One region of the Pseudogulbenkiania sp. MAI-1 genome, then DNA from elsewhere that is predicted to be linked to it. Evidence: riboswitches for the same ligand, from Rfam matches in the RefSeq annotation. Region 1 holds a riboswitch; each other region holds the start of a gene.
What was found. Region 1 has a riboswitch for glycine ahead of gcvT (glycine cleavage system aminomethyltransferase GcvT). Riboswitches for the same ligand answer to the same signal wherever they lie in the genome.
Positions count from the first base shown of each region.

Region 2: it holds a riboswitch for glycine, as region 1 does, so the genes downstream of both, glyA (serine hydroxymethyltransferase) here and gcvT (glycine cleavage system aminomethyltransferase GcvT) in region 1, are expected to answer to the same signal.
Region 3: it holds a riboswitch for glycine, as region 1 does, so the genes downstream of both, gcvH (glycine cleavage system protein GcvH) here and gcvT (glycine cleavage system aminomethyltransferase GcvT) in region 1, are expected to answer to the same signal.

Region 1 covers NZ_AZUR01000001.1:3,376,711-3,382,586, forward strand. Annotated here, with positions in the region: gene gcvP (aminomethyl-transferring glycine dehydrogenase) at 1-1,283, opposite strand, end outside; gene gcvH (glycine cleavage system protein GcvH) at 1,382-1,768, opposite strand; gene gcvT (glycine cleavage system aminomethyltransferase GcvT) at 1,868-2,956, opposite strand; glycine riboswitch at 2,988-3,094, opposite strand; glycine riboswitch at 3,114-3,209, opposite strand; gene gluQRS (tRNA glutamyl-Q(34) synthetase GluQRS) at 3,347-4,249, opposite strand; gene fdxA (ferredoxin FdxA) at 4,332-4,655, shown strand; gene PSEMAI1_RS0115770 (PAS domain-containing sensor histidine kinase) at 4,690-5,835, opposite strand.
Region 2 covers NZ_AZUR01000001.1:1,427,953-1,433,828, reverse strand. Annotated here, with positions in the region: gene PSEMAI1_RS0106620 (cbb3-type cytochrome c oxidase subunit I) at 1-955, opposite strand, end outside; gene PSEMAI1_RS0106615 (cytochrome c) at 1,001-1,426, opposite strand; gene cobA (uroporphyrinogen-III C-methyltransferase) at 1,580-2,425, shown strand; glycine riboswitch at 2,689-2,777, shown strand; gene glyA (serine hydroxymethyltransferase) at 3,032-4,288, shown strand; gene PSEMAI1_RS0106600 (L-serine ammonia-lyase) at 4,507-5,876, shown strand, end outside.
Region 3 covers NZ_AZUR01000001.1:870,087-875,962, reverse strand. Annotated here, with positions in the region: gene speB (agmatinase) at 1-458, opposite strand, end outside; gene PSEMAI1_RS0104005 (LysR family transcriptional regulator) at 613-1,533, shown strand; glycine riboswitch at 1,634-1,723, shown strand; gene gcvH (glycine cleavage system protein GcvH) at 1,962-2,342, shown strand; gene gcvP (aminomethyl-transferring glycine dehydrogenase) at 2,360-5,236, shown strand; gene PSEMAI1_RS0103990 (anti-sigma factor) at 5,484-5,876, opposite strand, start outside.

The sequences.
Region 1 (5,876 bases):
GCTTCGCTGGCGGCTTCGTGGAAGGCCACGCCCAGCACGCCGTTGCCGGCGTCACGCAGGTTGATGCCGGCGGCCAGCGCGGCGGCGTAGACCTCGGCCGCCTTGGCACCCAGGTCGACCTGCACGGTGTCGTAGAAGCGGTCGAACACCAGCTTGCCGCCGGCAGCCTTCACCGCATGGGCGAAGATGGCGGCCAGACGGTGGATGCGCGCGGCGATGCGCTTCACGCCCTCGGCGCCGTGGTACACCGCGTACATGCCGGCGATGTTAGCCAGCAGCACCTGCGAGGTACAAATATTGGAGTTGGCCTTTTCGCGGCGGATGTGCTGCTCGCGGGTCTGCAGCGCCATGCGCAGCGCGGTCTTGCCCTTGGCGTCGACCGACACGCCGATGATGCGGCCCGGCGCCGAGCGCTTCATGTCGTCCTTGAACGCGAAGTAGGCGGCGTGCGGGCCGCCAAAGCCCATCGGCACGCCGAAGCGCTGGGTGTTGCCCACCGCCACGTCGGCGCCCATCTCGCCCGGCGATTTCAGCGCCACCAGCGCCATCACGTCGGCGGCGACGATGGTCAGCGCACCACGGGCTTTGGCGGCGGCGATGTACGGGGTGAGGTCCAAGAGCTCGCCGCTCTCGCCCGGGTACTGGAACAGTGCGCCGAAGTAGTCGCCGTTGCCCGCTTCTTCCGGATGGCCCAGCACCAGTTCGAAGCCGAAGTACTCGGCGCGGGTCTTCATGACGTCCAGCGTCTGCGGCAGCACGCGGCGGTCGACGAAGAACTGGTTGGACTTGGACTTGGACACGCGGCGCGCCATCGCCATGGCTTCGGCGGCGGCGGTGGCTTCGTCGAGCAGCGAGGCGTTGGCGACTTCCAGACCGGTCAGGTCGATGATCATCTGCTGGAAGTTCAGCAGCGCTTCCAGGCGGCCCTGGGCGATTTCGGCCTGGTACGGGGTGTAGGCGGTGTACCAGCCCGGGTTTTCCAGCACGTTGCGCAGGATCACACCCGGGGTCAGCACCGGGTAGTAGCCCAGGCCGATGAAGGACTTGTTGACGACGTTCTTGCCGGCGATCGCTTTCAGATCGGCCAGCGCGTCGGCTTCACGCTCGGCCGGCGGCAGGTCCAGCGCGCGGTTGAAACGGATGTTGGCCGGCACGGTCTGGGCCACCAGCTCTTCCAGCGAGCTGACGCCGACAGCGGCCAGCATTTCCGCCTTTTCGGTCTCGCACGGGCCGATGTGGCGGGCGATGAATTCGTCGTGATTAAACAGGGTAGAGAGTGTCATGTTGCAAGTATCCGGATGCAAGAAGACTATGGACCGGCGCTGCCGGCCCGTAAAAGCAAAGGCCCCACGCCCAGGGGCGCGAGGCCGGCACGGCTCGATCAGGCGCCGATTTCCTGAGCGTACTCGTCGGCGCTCAGCAGCTTGTCGAGGTCGGCGGCGTTGGCCGGCTTGAGCTTGAAGAACCAGCCCTGGCCGTACGGCTCGCTGTTGGCCAGTTCCGGCGCGGCTTCCAGCTCCTCGTTCACCTCCACCACTTCACCTTCGATCGGCGAATAGATATCGGAAGCGGCCTTGACCGATTCGACCACGCCGGCCTGCTCGCCTTCGCCCAGGGCGGCGCCCACTTTCGGCAGCTCGACGAACACGATGTCGCCCAGCAGCTCCTGGGCGTGCTCGGTGATGCCCACAGTCACGGTGCCGTCCTCTTCCAGACGCAGCCATTCGTGGCTGGATACGTATTTCAATTCGGCGGGAATCTGGCTCATTACTGCATCTCCAATGTAAAAAAAGGGGTCATGACAAGGTCTTGCGGCCTTGTCCGGAAGCCGGCCGCGCCAGCCTCCACTCAGTCCGGATACTTCGGCTTAATTAAAGACTTTTTTGCCGTTGCGAACAAACGGCATCTTGACCACGCGCACCTCGGTCAGCGTGCCGCGCAGATCGACCAGCGCGGTCTCGCCGGTGGCGGCCGGCACGCGGGCGATGGCGATGGAATGCTTCAGCGTCGGCGAGAAGGTACCGCTGGTGATGACGCCTTCCCCGGCACCCTCGACCACCACCTTCAGGCCCTCGCGCAGCACGCCGCGGCCTTCCAGCACCAGGCCGACCTGCTTCATGGCGACACCGGCGGCCTTCTGCGCTTCCAGCGCGCGGCGGCCAATGAAATCGCGCTCGGCCGGCTCCCAGGCGATGGTCCAGCCCATGCCGGCGGCCAGCGGCGACACGGTCTCGTCCATGTCGTGGCCGTACAGGTTCATGCCGGCCTCCAGGCGCAGCGTGTCGCGCGCACCCAGGCCAATCGGCGCCACGCCGGCGGTCAAGAGTTCGCGGAAGAAGGTCGGCGCCTCGGCGGCGGGCACCATGATTTCCAGGCCGTCTTCGCCGGTATAGCCGGTTCGGGCAAAGAACCAGTCGCCTGCAGGCAAACCCTGGAAGACTTTCAGTGATTTGATAGCGTCTGCCAGCGTCGGCTTGACCGCACAGACCTTGGCAATGGCGTTGGGGCCCTGCACCGCCAGCATGGCCAGATCGCGGCGCACGTTCAGGCTCACGTCGAAACCGGCCTTCTGCTGCTCCATCCAGGCCAGGTCCTTGTCGGTGGTGCCGGCGTTGACCACCATGCGATAGCCGTAGGAAGTGAGATAGACGATCAGGTCATCGACCACGCCGCCATCGGCATTGAGCATGCCGGAGTACAGCGCCTTGCCCTCGAAGCCCAGTTTGGCGACGTCGTTGGCGATCAGCTTCTGCAGCCAGGCCTTGGCGTCGGCGCCGGTGATGTCGATCACCGTCATGTGGGAGACGTCGAACATGCCGGCGTCGCTACGCACCTGCTCGTGCTCTTTCAGCTGCGAGCCGTAGTGGATGGGCATTTCCCAGCCGGCAAAGTCGACCATCTTGGCGCCGGCGGCGAGGTGTTCGTCAAACAGGGGGGTACGTTTCGGGGCCGTCATGCGGAGTCCTTAAGGGTGCGTTCATCCTTCAATACACCCCTCTGTCCCTACACCTGAGATTTTCCGGCCGCTGCAGCACGGCCGTTAGCCCCTTCGGTGGACGCCTGGAACCAGGCGCCGCTCTCCAGATTCGGCGGGCCGCTCATGGAGCGACGGCCCGATCCTCGCAGTCCTTTTGCCTGAGCGATTGCGGGTGCACTTGCGCCTTCGGCGGTGGCCGGCTTGTGCGGCCACTCTCTCCTGCTAGATGGGGCCAGATTATCGGCGCTGGCCGCCGGTCTGGCAAGCCGAACACGGCAGCAAGCGCGATTATGTCGGCGCGACGCCACGTCATTTTGCCTTATTCCTACGTCCGAATCCCTTGGCGCGCCAGTATGATCGAAACCCGGTTCACACCGCTACCGGCCCCACCGGCACCCGCGCGAGCGACCAGTTGGTCCGCGCCCATGCCCACAGTTCGGCGAGATCATGGCACTCCGCCGGCGGCACATGGCCGAGCCGGACCAGCGCCCGGCGCAGCTCCTCGGCCGCCGCCTCAGGCGATATCGCCGGCGCCAGCGTCTGCTTGGACAGCTTCTCGCCGGCGGCGTTGACCATCAGGGGCAGGTGGCAATAGCTCGGCGTCGCCACCCCCAGCGCCCGTTGCACGGCGATCTGGCGCGGCGTCGACACCAAGAGATCGGCCCCGCGCACGATATCGGTCACCCCCTGCTCTGCGTCGTCCACCACTACCGCCAGTTGATAAGCCCAAAAGCCGTCGGCGCGCAGCAGCACGAAGTCGCCGATGTCGCGCTCCAGTTCCTGGCGGTACTCCCCCTGCAGCCGGTCGACGAAGACCGTCTCGCCCGGCGCCACACGCAAGCGCCAGGCCCGGCCGGGGCGATCCGATGGGCAGCCATCACGGCAGGTACCCGGGTAGACGAAGCCATCCACCCCGCGTTGGGCGTGCATGGCGATCTCCTTGCGGGTGCAGGCGCAAGCGTACGCCAAGCCATCCCTTATCAGCTGATCCAGCGCGGCGCGGTACAGCTCATGGCGCCGGCTCTGGTACACCACCTCGCCATCCCATTCGAAGCCCAGCGCCTCCAGCGTGTGCAGGATGGCCGACGCCGCTCCCGCCATCTCGCGCAGCGGGTCGAGGTCTTCCATGCGCAGCAGCCATTCACCCCCCCGGCTATATGCCTCGAGATAACTGCCGACGGCGGTGGTCAGCGAGCCGGCGTGCAACAGACCGGTCGGGCTGGGCGCAAAGCGGCCACGGTAGGGGACGGAAGGAACGAAGGAAGAGGTCATCGGGAACGGCCGGGAAAATCAAACGGCGGCAAAATTGACTAGACTGTGGAATAGTAGCGTTGAACAGCCAGAGGAAACCGCGATGGCCTACGTTGTAACCGAAGCCTGCATCAAATGCAAATACACCGACTGCGTCGACGTCTGCCCGGTCGATTGCTTCCACGAAGGTCCCAATTTCCTCGCCATCGACCCCGACGAGTGCATCGACTGCACGCTGTGCGTCGCCGAGTGCCCGGTCGAAGCCATCTACGCCGAAGAAGACGTGCCGGCCGATCAGCTGCACTTCATCGAAATCAACGAGAGGCTGGCCAAGGTCTGGCCGGTCATCGCCACCAAGAAAGACCCCCTGCCCGATCACGAGGACTGGGCCAAGGTCACCGACAAGACCCAATACCTGGAAGAGTAAGATCCGCGGAGTTAGGATCAGCTCGCGGCGCGGCTCACGCCAGCGGCAGGCGCACCGTGAAGCAAGCGCCGCCAGCGTCAAGGTTGCCCGCGTGCACGCTGCCGTGCAGTTCCTCGACCACTTTCTTGACGATGGCGAGCCCCAGTCCGGTGCCCCCCGAGCGCGTGGTGAAAAACGGCTCGAACACCCGCTCCAGCAGTTCGTCGGCCACCCCCGGTCCCTCGTCATCCACGCTCACCAGCACCTCGCCCCCCTCCTGCCGTGCGCTCAGACCGACCCGCTGGCCCTCGCCGGAAAAATGCAGGGCGTTATCCAGCAGATTGACCAGCACCCCGGCCAGCGCCTTGCGATCGCCGGCAACCCGCGCCTCGGAATCCAGCGCAAAGTCACACTCCAGCCGAACCGCCCGGGCGGCGTAGTGCGGCTGCACCACGGCACGCACCTCTTCCACCAAGCCGGCCATGTCGAGCAATTCACACTCGGATACCTGCCCCCGGACAAAGCCCAGCATGTTCTGGATCAGGCCCTCCAGCGCCTTGAGACGGGCCAGGCTCTTGTCGATGAAACGCTCGCGCTCCGCCTCGCCCAAGCCCGGCTGACGCAGGTTGGCGGTGTAGAGCATGGCGGTCGTCAACGGTGTGCGCAGCTGATGCGCCAGCGACGCCGCCATGCTGCCCATCGAGGCCAGCTTCTGCTGCTGCGCGAGTTCGCTGGACAGCTGATGCAGATGGGTCACGTCATGCAACAACACAATCTGACCGCCCAGTTCGGGTAGATCCTGATACTGCAGTGTGATGCGCCGCGCCGGCTGCTCGCCGCAACGCGGTAACAAGAAGGTGTTATCAATACCGGTCGGCAGAAAGCCGGCCAGCACCTCCGCCCAGAGCCGGCCTCGAACCGAGGCGCCTAGCATCGTCTCGGCGGCGGAGTTCTCGGTATGCACCCGGCCATCGGCCAACAGCTCGACCACGCCGGCCGGCAGGGCCTCCAGCAGCATGCCGAGCCGCTCGGCCAGCGCGGCATTGTTGGACAGCTGCCGCCTCAGCTCGTTGTTGGCCTCGTCCAGCTGGGCATTCAGTACGTTGACCTGCCCCTGCAGTTGGTTGTAGGCGTCGATCAGCTGGCCGGAAACGGCGTTGAACTGGGCAAAGGCCTGCTCCAGGGTTTGCTGGTCGTGCAAGTTTGAAACAATTTTTGTCATTTACTCCGACACATTTGTAA
Region 2 (5,876 bases), 1.9 Mb from region 1:
TCGGATGCTCGCGGCGGCGACGGTTGACCATGTTGAAGGCGAACAGCGTCATCATGAAGAACGGGATCGGTTCCAGCGCCGAGAAGATCGAACCCCACCATTGCCAGTACGCCGGCGCGCCGATCCAGAAGTAGTGGTGGCCAGTGCCGATGATGCCGGTGATCAGCGTCATGGCGATGATCACGTACAGCCACTTCTCGATCACCTCGCGGTCCACCCCGGTCACCTTCACCAGCACGAAGGCCAGCATGGCGCCCATGATCAGTTCCCACACGCCTTCCACCCACAGGTGCACCACCCACCACCAGAACAGCTTGTCCAGCACCAGGTTGCTCGGGTTGTAGAACGAGAACAGGAAGAAGATCGCTAGCCCCCACAGGCCCAGCATCATCACCAGCGAAATGCTGGTCTTGCGGCCGGACAGGACGGTCAGCGACAGGTTGTAGAGGAAGGACAGCGCCACCAGCACGATGCCCACCTTGGTGATGGTCGGCTGTTCCAGGAACTCGCGCCCCATCGTCGGCAGAATTTCGTTGCCGGTCAGCTGCGCCAGCGTGGCGTACGGCACCGACAGGTAGCCGACGATGGTCAGGGCGCCGGCCACCAGGAACACCCAGAAGGTGAGGATGGCGAGCTTCGGACTGTGCAGCTCGCGTTCCGACTCCTCCGGGATCAGGTAATAGCCCGCCCCCATGAAACCGAACAGCAGCCACACGATCAGCAGGTTGGTGTGCACCATGCGCGCCACGTTGAACGGGATTTCCGGGAACAGGAAATCCCCGATCACGTACTGCAGGCCCATGATCAGGCCGAACACGATCTGGCCGAAGAACAACCCTATGGCGGCGATGAAGTACGGCTTGGCCACCGCCTGCGAGCGGTATTTCAGCCGGGTGGCGGCGTGCTCTTCCACACCCCGTGGGGTGTCGAGAACCGCCGTGGTCGAAGTAGTCATGCGAATCTCCCTAAATCTGACAAGAATTCATCCAGCTTGACGGCCTCAACCTTCAACGTTGGGCGGCCAGTTGTTGGTATTGATCTCGGAGCTGTACTTGAGGAAGGCAACCAGATCGTCCAGCTCGCCATCGGTCAGATGGAATTGCGGCATCTGACGACGGCCCGGCGCGCCGGTCGGCTGGCCCTTGATCCAGGCCTTGATGAACTCCGGCCCGCGGCGCTTGTAGACATTGCCCAACTCCGGCGCGAAGTAAGCTCCCTCGCCCAGCAGGGTGTGACAGCCGATACAGTTGCGGGTCTCCCAGATGTTCTTGCCGCGCGCCACCTGCTCGGTCAGGTTGGCGCGGTTGTCGCGCTTGGGCAGCGCCTGGGTGGTATCGACGGTCAATGCGATGAACAACAGAAAGAAAAACACCGCCCCACCATAAAAAATATTGCGGGCGGTCGACTTGGTGAAGCTGGCGCTCATACGGCCTCCTATCACGAATCACCGGAAACACCCGGTGCCTGAACGAAACTGTATAGGCGATACATGTTTAAGGAATTGATGCGCATCAACGATTTCCAGACCGCGCCGTTCCTACACTTGCGCCATTGTCATCACCTTGTGCAGGAGTCCAGCATGAACCCTCCCGATCCGCTCCCCCTCCTGACGCTCCCCGGAACGCCGCCTGCCGTTTCCCCGAATGACGACTTCCCGCCCGGCTCGGTCTGTCTGGTGGGGGCCGGCCCCGGCGACCCGGAACTGCTCACGGTGAAAGGGCTCGCCCGCTTGCAGCGCGCCGAGGTGGTGCTGTACGACCACCTGGTCGACGCGGCGGTCATCGCGCTGGTCCCGCCCACGGCCTGGCGCATCGACGTCGGCAAGGAGGCCAGCCGCCACACCCTGCCGCAGGACGAGATCAATGCGCTGCTGGTGCGCGAGGCCAGGCAGGGACGGCGCGTGGTCCGGCTCAAGGGCGGCGATCCGTTCCTGTTCGGCCGGGGCGGCGAAGAAATCCAGGCCCTGGCCGCCGCCGGCATCCGCTGTGAAGTGATCCCCGGCATCACCGCCGCCTGTGGCGCCGCGGCGATGGGACTGATGCCGCTCACCCACCGCGACTACGCCCAGGGCGTGAGCCTCGTCACCGGTCACCGCCGCGAGGGGGAAGACGAGCTGGAGTGGGCGCGCCACACCGGCGCGGAAGAGACCGTGGTGGTGTATATGGGGCTTTCCGAGGCGGAACGCATCTGCGCCGAGCTGATGCGCCACGGCCGCCCCGGCAACACGCCGGCAGCGGTGGTCGAGCGCGCCACCACGCCCCAGCAGCGCATCGTCAGCGCCGATCTCGCCACCCTGCCCGAGCGCATCGCGGCAGCCGGGATACGGCCACCGGCCCTGCTGATCATCGGCGACGTGGTGCGGTTGCATCAGGAACTCCTGACACCCGGCACCGCGCTGAGGCACGCCGACCCCGCCGTGGCGTGACCGCAAGAGGGGGCCGATGGAGTGTTGCATCGGCCCTACACCGCCTCCGGACAGGGTCGCCGGGGCGCGTACGGCACGCCGCCGCCCGGCAGCTCAGCAGCCGACCACTTTCGTCACCGATCCGACTATTCCCCCCGCCGCCGGGCCGCGCCGGCCCATTGGCGCCCCGCCAGGCGTCTTTTTGTGCATTGCCACAATCGGCAAGGCGCGACGAATCACGTTGACAGCCTGCGGCGGCATCTCTAGATTCGGCACCAGCCGCGTCAAACATTGCGGGAGAGACCACCTTGAGCGGTGGCGCCGAAGGGGTATCGCCCCAGAAACTCTCAGGCAAAAGAACCGCAATGTCGTTCGGCTCTCTGGAGAGAAGGCCCGTGAGGCCTCGCCGAAGGAAGCATGGCCGGGCGCCCGTCGCCCGCCTCAATCTCTCAGGCAAAAGGACAGAGGGGGCGTCATCTGACCTGTGTCGGATGGGGACCCGCGTCCGTGCCCTGCGCCTGCCGTTCATCCCCTTCCCTGCCCTCTGCGGGCCGCAGGTCGACTCTATCGACCGGGTACGCGGCGGCCGCCATTGGCCGCCGGCCCTGCAACAACTAAGGACACACCATGTTTACCCAGGATATGCAGATTGCCGGCTTCGACGACGCCCTGTGGAACGCGCTGGAGGCCGAGCGCCAGCGCCAGGAAGATCACATCGAGCTGATCGCCTCCGAAAACTACACCAGCCCACGCGTGATGCAGGCTCAGGGTTCGCAACTCACCAACAAATACGCCGAAGGCTACCCCGGCAAGCGCTACTACGGCGGCTGCGAGCACGTCGACGTGGTCGAGCAGCTCGCCATCGACCGTGCCAAGCAACTGTTCGGCGCCGACTACGCCAACGTGCAGCCGCACTCCGGCAGCCAGGCCAACGCCGCGGTCTACATGGCGCTGCTGGAGCCGCACGACACCGTGCTCGGCATGAGCCTGGCGCACGGCGGCCACCTCACCCACGGCGCCAAGGTCAACTTCTCCGGCAAGATCTACAACTCGGTGCAATACGGCCTCAACCCGGAAACCGGCGAGATCGACTACGACGAAGTGGCGCGCCTGGCCCAGGAGCACAAGCCGAAGATGATCGTGGCCGGCTTCTCCGCCTACTCCCTGGTGCTCGACTTCGCCCGCTTCCGCGAGATCGCCGATAGCGTCGGCGCCTACCTGTTCGTCGACATGGCCCACGTGGCGGGCCTGGTTGCCGCCGGCCTGTACCCGAACCCGGTGCCGTTCGCCGACGTTGTCACCACCACCACCCACAAGACCCTGCGCGGCCCGCGCGGCGGCCTGATCCTGTGCAAGAGCAACCCGGAACTGGAGAAGAAGTTCAGCTCGCTGGTCTTCCCCGGCATTCAGGGCGGCCCGCTGATGCACGTCATCGCCGCCAAGGCGGTGGCCTTCCTCGAGGCGCAGCAGCCGGAGTTCAAGGCCTACCAACAGCAGGTCATCGCCAACGCCCGCGCCATGGTCAAGGTGTTCCAGAACCGCGGTTACAGCGTGGTGTCCAACAAGACGGACGATCACCTGTTCCTGCTGTCGCTGATCAACCAGGGCCTGACTGGCAAGGCAGCCGACGCGGCGCTGGGTGCGGCGCACATCACCGTGAACAAGAACGCCGTGCCGAACGACCCGCAAAGCCCGTTCGTCACCAGCGGCATCCGCATCGGCACCCCGGCCGTGACCACCCGCGGCTTCAAGGAAGCCGAGGTGGAACGCGTGGCCGGCTGGATCTGCGACATTCTCGATGACATCGAGAACCCGGCGGTGATCGAGCGCGTGCGCCACCAAGTGGCCGAGCTGTGCGCGGCCTTCCCGGTGTACCGCGGTTAATCCTGACTCACGATCCGTCGCGAGCGGCTCGTAGGATGGGTTGAGTTTGTAGGATGGGTGGAGCACAGCGAAACCCATCATCAAAAGGCCCCGCTCGGACCGTACGGCAGGATCGTGACCAGGAGAGAAGTTTCGCCCCGGCCGGAAACGGCCGGGGATCGTCTCCCGAATTCATCAGGCACCCCGCCGCATGGGGTGCCATAGCAAGAGAAGCAACCATGGCAATCAGCGTCTTTGACCTGTTCAAGATCGGCATCGGCCCGTCCAGTTCGCACACGGTGGGGCCGATGCGCGCCGCGCGCCAGTTCGTCGCCCGGCTGGAGAAAGACGGCCTGCTGGAGCGAGTGGCCAGCGTGCGCAGCGAACTGTTCGGCTCGCTCGGCGCCACCGGCAAGGGCCACGGTTCGGACGTGGCGGTGCTGCTCGGTCTACAGGGCGAGCTGCCGGACGAGGTCGACACCGACGCCGTGCCGGCCATGGTCGCGGCGATCCGCGCCAACAAGCGGCTGTCGCTGCTCGGCCGGCACGAAGTGGTGTTCAGCGAACCGGAACACCTGGTGCTGCACAAGCGCAAGTCGCTGCCCTTCCACCCCAATGGCATGACCTTCGAGGCGCGTGACGACGCCGGCAACGTGCTCGACAAGCGCGCCTACTACTCGGTGGGCGGTGGTTTCGTCGTGGACGAAGCGGCGGTGGAAGCCGGTTTTGTCCCGCCCGGAGCGACCGAGCTGCGCCACCCGTTCAAGAACGCCGCCGAGCTGTTGGCGCTGTGCAAGGAGCACAACAAGCCGATCAGCCAGATCATGCTGGAGAACGAACTGGCGTGGCGCAGCGAGGAGGAAGTGCGTGCCGGCCTGCTCAACATCTGGCACGTGATGCAGGCGTGCGTGAAGCGCGGCTGTGCACACGAGGGCATCCTGCCCGGCGGCATGAAGGTGAAACGCCGCGCCGCCGACATGTACCGCAAGCTGCTGGCCGCACCCGAAGCCAGCCTGCGCGACCCGCTGACGGTGATGGACTGGGTCAACCTCTACGCCCTGGCGGTGAACGAAGAAAACGCCGGCGGCGGCCGCGTGGTGACCGCACCGACCAACGGCGCGGCCGGCATCGTGCCGGCGGTGCTGCACTACTACTCCCGCTTCGTGCCCGGCGCCAACGAAGACGGCATCGTGCGCTTCCTGCTCACCGCCGGCGCCATCGGCATCCTGTTCAAGCTCAACGCCTCGATCTCGGGTGCCGAAGTCGGCTGCCAGGGCGAGGTCGGCTCGGCCTGTTCGATGGCAGCAGGTGGCCTGGCCGAAGTGATGGGCGGCACGCCGGAACAGGTGGAGAACGCCGCCGAGATCGCCATGGAGCACAACCTCGGCCTCACCTGCGACCCGGTGGGCGGCTTGGTACAAGTGCCCTGCATCGAACGCAACGCCATGGCCTCGGTCAAGGCGATCAACGCCGTGCGCATGGCGCTGCGCGGCGACGGCCAGCACTTCGTCTCGCTCGACCGCGTGATCAAGACCATGCGCGACACCGGCCGCGACATGAGCACCAAGTACAAGGAAACCGCACGTGGCGGTCTGGCCGTCAACATCGT
Region 3 (5,876 bases), 2.5 Mb from region 1:
TGAATGATGTGGATCGGCCCGCGGCCTTCGTAGGCCTTGATCACCGGGGCGTGGATCGAGTGGTCGCCGCCCAGCACCACCGGCATCGCGCCCGATTCGAGAATCTTGCGCACCGCGAACTCGATGTTGGCGTTGCTGCTGGCCATGTCGGTATGGACGATGTCAGCATCGCCCACGTCCACCATGCGCACGTCCTCCTGGGTGAGGTACATCACGTCGTCTTCGTGGTCGTAGGCGCCGGCGTGGCCGAACGAAAACAGCGTCGATGCTTCGCGGATGCCGCGCGGACCGAAGCGGGCGCCCGAGCGCCACTGCGTGCCCATGTCGTTGGGAGCACCGAGGATCGCCACGTCGGCGTCGATGCGGTCCCAGTCGAGACAAACCGCCGATTTGGCGAAGGTGCAATGGCCCACGAACGGCAAATTCAGACGGCCCGTTTCATACCCGTTATTCTGCATTTCAACGTCTCCACATGGTCTGTGACAGTGAAGGCCGGGCTTGAGTACGCCCTGCCTTTTGAGTGACTATGGGGAAAGAAGCGGGCCGAAAAAATAAGAAAGATCAGATCTTCAAATCGGAATTTCCGATGTGATTCTCGGGGGGAAAAAAGCGGTGAACCAGCTCCAGGACGTCGACCTGAAACTGCTCAGGGTCTTCATGACCATCGTCAAATGCGGCGGCTTTTCCGCCGCGCAGGCGGCCTTGAACAGCAGCCAGTCGACCATCAGCGAACAGATGAACAATCTCGAAACCCGCCTTGGGGTGACGCTGTGCGAGCGGGGCCGCGGCGGCTTTCGCCTGACGGAGCACGGTGTCGCCACCTACGAGGCCGCACAGCGGCTGCTGTTGGCGGTGGAGTCGTTCTGCATGGACACCAATGCGCTGAAGCAGCGCATCTCCGGACGGCTCTACCTGGGCATCATCGACAACACCATCACCGACGCAGAGTCGCCCCTGCCCAAGACCTTGCGGCAGTTCGTGTCGCGCGGTCACGACGTGCAGCTCGACGTCTACATCGGCACCCCGGCCGAGCTGGAGGCGCGCGTGCTCGACGGGCGCCTGCACATCGCCATCGGGCATTTTCCGCTACGGGTTCCCGGCCTCGCCTACATGCCGCTCTACGATGAACCCGATGGCCTGTATTGCGGCCGTTACAGCCCGCTGTACGAGCAGCCGCCCAGCGAGGACGAGCTGTTCCGGCGCATCGGGGAGAGCCACATCGTGGCCCGAGGCTATCTGCAGCAGCGCGACCTGCAGTTGCTCCGGGTCAGCAAGGCCACCGCCACCGTCGACAACGTCGAAGCCCAGGCCATCCTCATCCTGTCCGGGGCCTACGTCGGGTTTTTGCCGGTCCACTACGCCGCCCGCTGGGTCAAGAGCGGCGAGATGCGCCAGATCGATCCCGCCCGCTTCAGCTCCCGGTGGCCTTTTACCGCCATCACGCGGCGCGGCGCCTCGCAACCGGCGGTGCTGCGGGTGTTCATCGACGAACTGCTGGCTAGCTGTCCACCCGCCGTCATCGAGCAGGGATAGGAAAATTCCGGCAGAGCGCCCGTCCCTGCCGGGGCCCAGGGGGGAGATTTTTTTCGGCTTGACAGCCGACGAGCAGGCCCAGTAGTTTGAAAAAAGCCTTAGCAAGCTAGCAGGAGAGACCGCCTGGTCATGGCGGCGCCGAAGGGGTATCGCCCCAGAAACTCTCAGGCAAAAGGACTGCTGCTTGGACGGGCTCTCTGGAGAGAAGGCATCGCACCGTGAGCGGGCGACGGCCTCGCCGAAGGAAGGTGGCTTGCCTGTGTGAGCCACCATAATCTCTCAGGCAAAGGGACAGAGGGGGCGCAGCTGACGTTTCAGGTTCAGGCCAGCGCCCTAGCTCGGAAGCCTTTGCATTCCTCCTGCTTGCTGTGTTTGTCCTGACCGTTATGTCGGCCTTATCCGCATACGAACCGAGTCAGGAGAGATACATGAGCCAAGTCAGATTCACCGAATCCCACGAATGGTTGCGCCTCGAGCGCGACGGCAGCGTCACTGTCGGCATCACCGACTTCGCCCAACAACAGCTGGGTGACATCGTCTTCGTGCAGCTGCCAAACGTGGGCGACGAGTTCGCCGCCGACAGCGAAGCGGCCACCATCGAATCGGTCAAGGCCGCCGGTGAGATCACAATGCCGCTCGCCGGCAGCGTGCTTGAAGTCAACCCAGCACTGCAAACCGAGCCGTCGCTCATCAACCACGCGCCGCAGACCGATGGTTGGATCTTCCGCATCAAGCTTGACGATGCTTCGGCACTGGATGGTCTGCTCGACGAGACCGGCTACCGGCAACTGCTGGGCGACTTGAGCTGACTGCCAGGAGGACTGCCATGAGCACCCCAATGATTCCGTTTTCCACGCTGGAGCAGCGTGAACTGTTCCAGCGCCGCCATATCGGCCCCGACACCAGCGAACAACAGGCCATGCTGGCCACGCTGGGCGTGTCGTCCGTCGCCGCGCTGATGGACGAGGTGGTTCCCGCGAGCATCCGTCTGACGACCGCGCTCAAGCTCGGCGAAGGGCATAGCGAAGCCGAGACGCTGGCGCGGCTCGCCAACATCGCCAAGCGCAACAAGGTGATGAAGTCGTATATCGGCATGGGCTACTACGGCACCCACACCCCTACGGTGATTTTGCGCAACGTGCTGGAAAACCCGGCCTGGTACACCGCCTATACCCCGTACCAGCCGGAAATCTCGCAAGGCCGGCTGGAAGCGCTGCTCAATTTCCAGACCATGGTGTCGGACCTGACCGGGCTCGACATCGCCAACGCCTCGATGCTCGACGAAGCCACCGCCGCCGCCGAGGCGATGACGTTCTGCCAGCGCCTGGCGAAGTCGAAGAGCCCCGCGTTCTTCGTGGCGCGCGATTGTCATCCGCAGACCATCGAAGTGGTGCGTACCCGTGCCGAACCGCTGGGCATCGAGGTGGTGACCGGTGATCCACGTCGCGACCTTGCCGGCTTCGATGGTTTCGGCGTGCTGCTGCAATACCCGGGCAGCCACGGCGATCTGATCGACTATCGCAGCGTGACCGAGACCGCCCACGCCAACGGCGCCTTGGTGGTGGTGGCCGCCGATCTGCTGGCACTGACGCTGTTGCTCCCTCCGGGGGCGTTCGGTGCCGATGTGGCGGTGGGCAGCACCCAGCGCTTCGGTGTGCCGATGGGCTTTGGCGGGCCGCATGCGGCCTACTTCGCCACCCGCGACGACTTCAAACGCAGCATGCCCGGCCGTCTGGTCGGCGTGTCGCTGGACAGCCACGGCCGCCCGGCCCTGCGCCTGGCGATGCAGACGCGCGAACAGCATATCCGCCGCGAGAAAGCCACCAGCAACATCTGCACCGCCCAGGCGCTATTGGCCATCATGGCCGGGCTGTACGCCTGCTATCACGGGGCCGAGGGCCTGAAGACGATCGCACGGCGGGTGCACCGGCTGACCGCCGTGTTGGCCGAAGGCCTGCGCCGCCTGGGCTACAAGGTGCCGACCGAAAACTTCTTCGACACCCTGCGCATCGACAGCGGCAACCGCACCGAGGTGTTGCATACGCTGGCGCGTACCCAGTCGATCAACCTGCGTCATATCAGCGCTACCGAGATCGGCATCACGTTGGATGAAACGACGACCGCTGCCGATGTGCAGAGTCTGTGGTCGATCTTCGCGCTGGGCAACGCCATCCCGGACTTTGCCGAGATCGAGGCCGGCGTGACCGAGGCCATTCCCCCTGCCCTGCTGCGCCGCGGCGACATCCTCAGCCATCCGGTATTCCACCACTATCAGTCGGAGACCGGGATGCTGCGCTACCTGCGCCGCCTCGCCGACAAGGACCTGGCGCTCGATCGCACCATGATCCCGCTGGGCAGCTGCACGATGAAGCTCAACGCCACCACCGAGATGATCCCGGTGACCTGGCCCGAGTTCGGCAACCTGCACCCGTTCGCGCCGCAGGACCAGGCCGCGGGCTACCACGAATTGACGCGCGAACTGGAAGCCATGCTGTGCGCCATCACCGGCTATGACGCGGTATCGCTGCAGCCGAACGCCGGCTCGCAGGGCGAGTACGCCGGCCTGTTGGCGATCCGCGCCTATCATGCCAGCCGCGGCGAGGGGCAACGCGACGTCTGCCTGATTCCCTCGTCGGCGCACGGCACCAACCCGGCGTCGGCGCAGATGGTGAACATGAGGGTGGTCGTGGTTGCCTGCGATACCGCTGGCAACATCGATGTCGACGACCTCCAGGCCAAGGCCGAGCAACACAGCGACAAGCTCGCCGCGATCATGATCACCTACCCGTCCACCCATGGGGTATTCGAGGAGCGGGTGCGCGAAATTTGCGACATCGTCCACACCCACGGTGGCCAGGTCTACATCGACGGCGCCAACATGAACGCGCTGGTCGGCCTCGCCCAGCCGGGTTCTTTCGGCGGAGACGTGTCGCACCTCAACCTGCACAAGACCTTCTGCATCCCGCATGGCGGCGGCGGTCCGGGTGTCGGTCCGATCGGCGTGAAGTCCCACCTCGCCCCCTTCCTGCCTGGCCACAAGACGGGCGAACTGGCGGGAGGCGGTGCGGTGTCGGCGGCCCCCTACGGCAGTGCCAGCATCCTGCCGATCACCTGGAGCTACATCACACTGATGGGCGCGGCAGGTCTCAAGCACGCAACCGAGGCGGCGATTCTCAACGCCAACTACATCGCGACCCGGCTCGCGCCGCACTACCCGATCCTCTATACCGGCCCCAACGACCGTGTGGCGCACGAGTGCATCGTCGATCTGCGGCCGCTCAAGGACGCGACCGGGATTTCGGGCGAGGATGTCGCCAAGCGTCTGATGGATTTTGGTTTCCACGCGCCGACCATGTCGTTCCCGGTGGCCGGCACGCTGATGATCGAGCCGACCGAGTCGGAGTCGAAGGCAGAGCTCGACCGCTTCATCGAGGCGATGGTGACGATCCGCGAGGAAATCCGCGCCGTGGAAGAAGGCCGCCTCGACCGGGAGGACAACCCCCTGAAGCACGCGCCACATACCGCGGCGGCGCTCGTCGGCGAGTGGACACACAGCTACAGCCGCGAGCAGGCGGTGTTCCCTCGCGGCATCGAGCGTGACCACGGCAGCAAGTACTGGCCGCCGGTGGGGCGTGTCGACAATGTGTTCGGCGATCGCAACCTGGTGTGCAGCTGCCCTCCGCTGACGGCCTATCAGGACTAAGCGGCCCGGGCTGACGAACCGGTCAGGCGGTGCGCAATGTGCCGCCTGGTTCCCCTTCCGACTTCAACCTGACGCCCTCGGGCGGAAGGCCGGTGGCGATCGAAGTTGCCAAAACGCCGTTCGTGCCGCAACGCTACTACCGGGGCTGAGCGATGAACGAGCCCCCCGTTAGTCGCATGACGCCCCCAATCGGCAGCAAGCTGTCGGCGGCGGAGAAGATGGCGCGTATTCCGGTCACGGGCAGCCTCTAGCAGCGCCCGCCGCACCCCTCTTTCAGTTGAAGATGCACCCGTTCCGCCAACGCCAAAAGCTTGTCGCGCGGCATGCCGGCGGACAGAGCGTAGCCGAAACCGTTGCCCCACCAGTAATAGACATTCACTGGACCCTGGCTGGTGAAGCGGAAGCCCTCGTCCGCACGGGGCCGCGTCTCCGTCGCCACGTACAGCGTCATCCGCTGGCCGGCCACGTCGTGGTACATGAACTGCGCAACCGGCCCCTGACTACCCGGCAGCAGCCGGCCACCAATCAGTTCATAACCCGCCGCCGCCAGCTTGGGCGGCTCGATCCGGCTATGCATGCGCCGGGATAGCCAGGCCACCAGCTGCCCCTCCTGCTCTGCCCCTATCTCCACCGGCCGCCG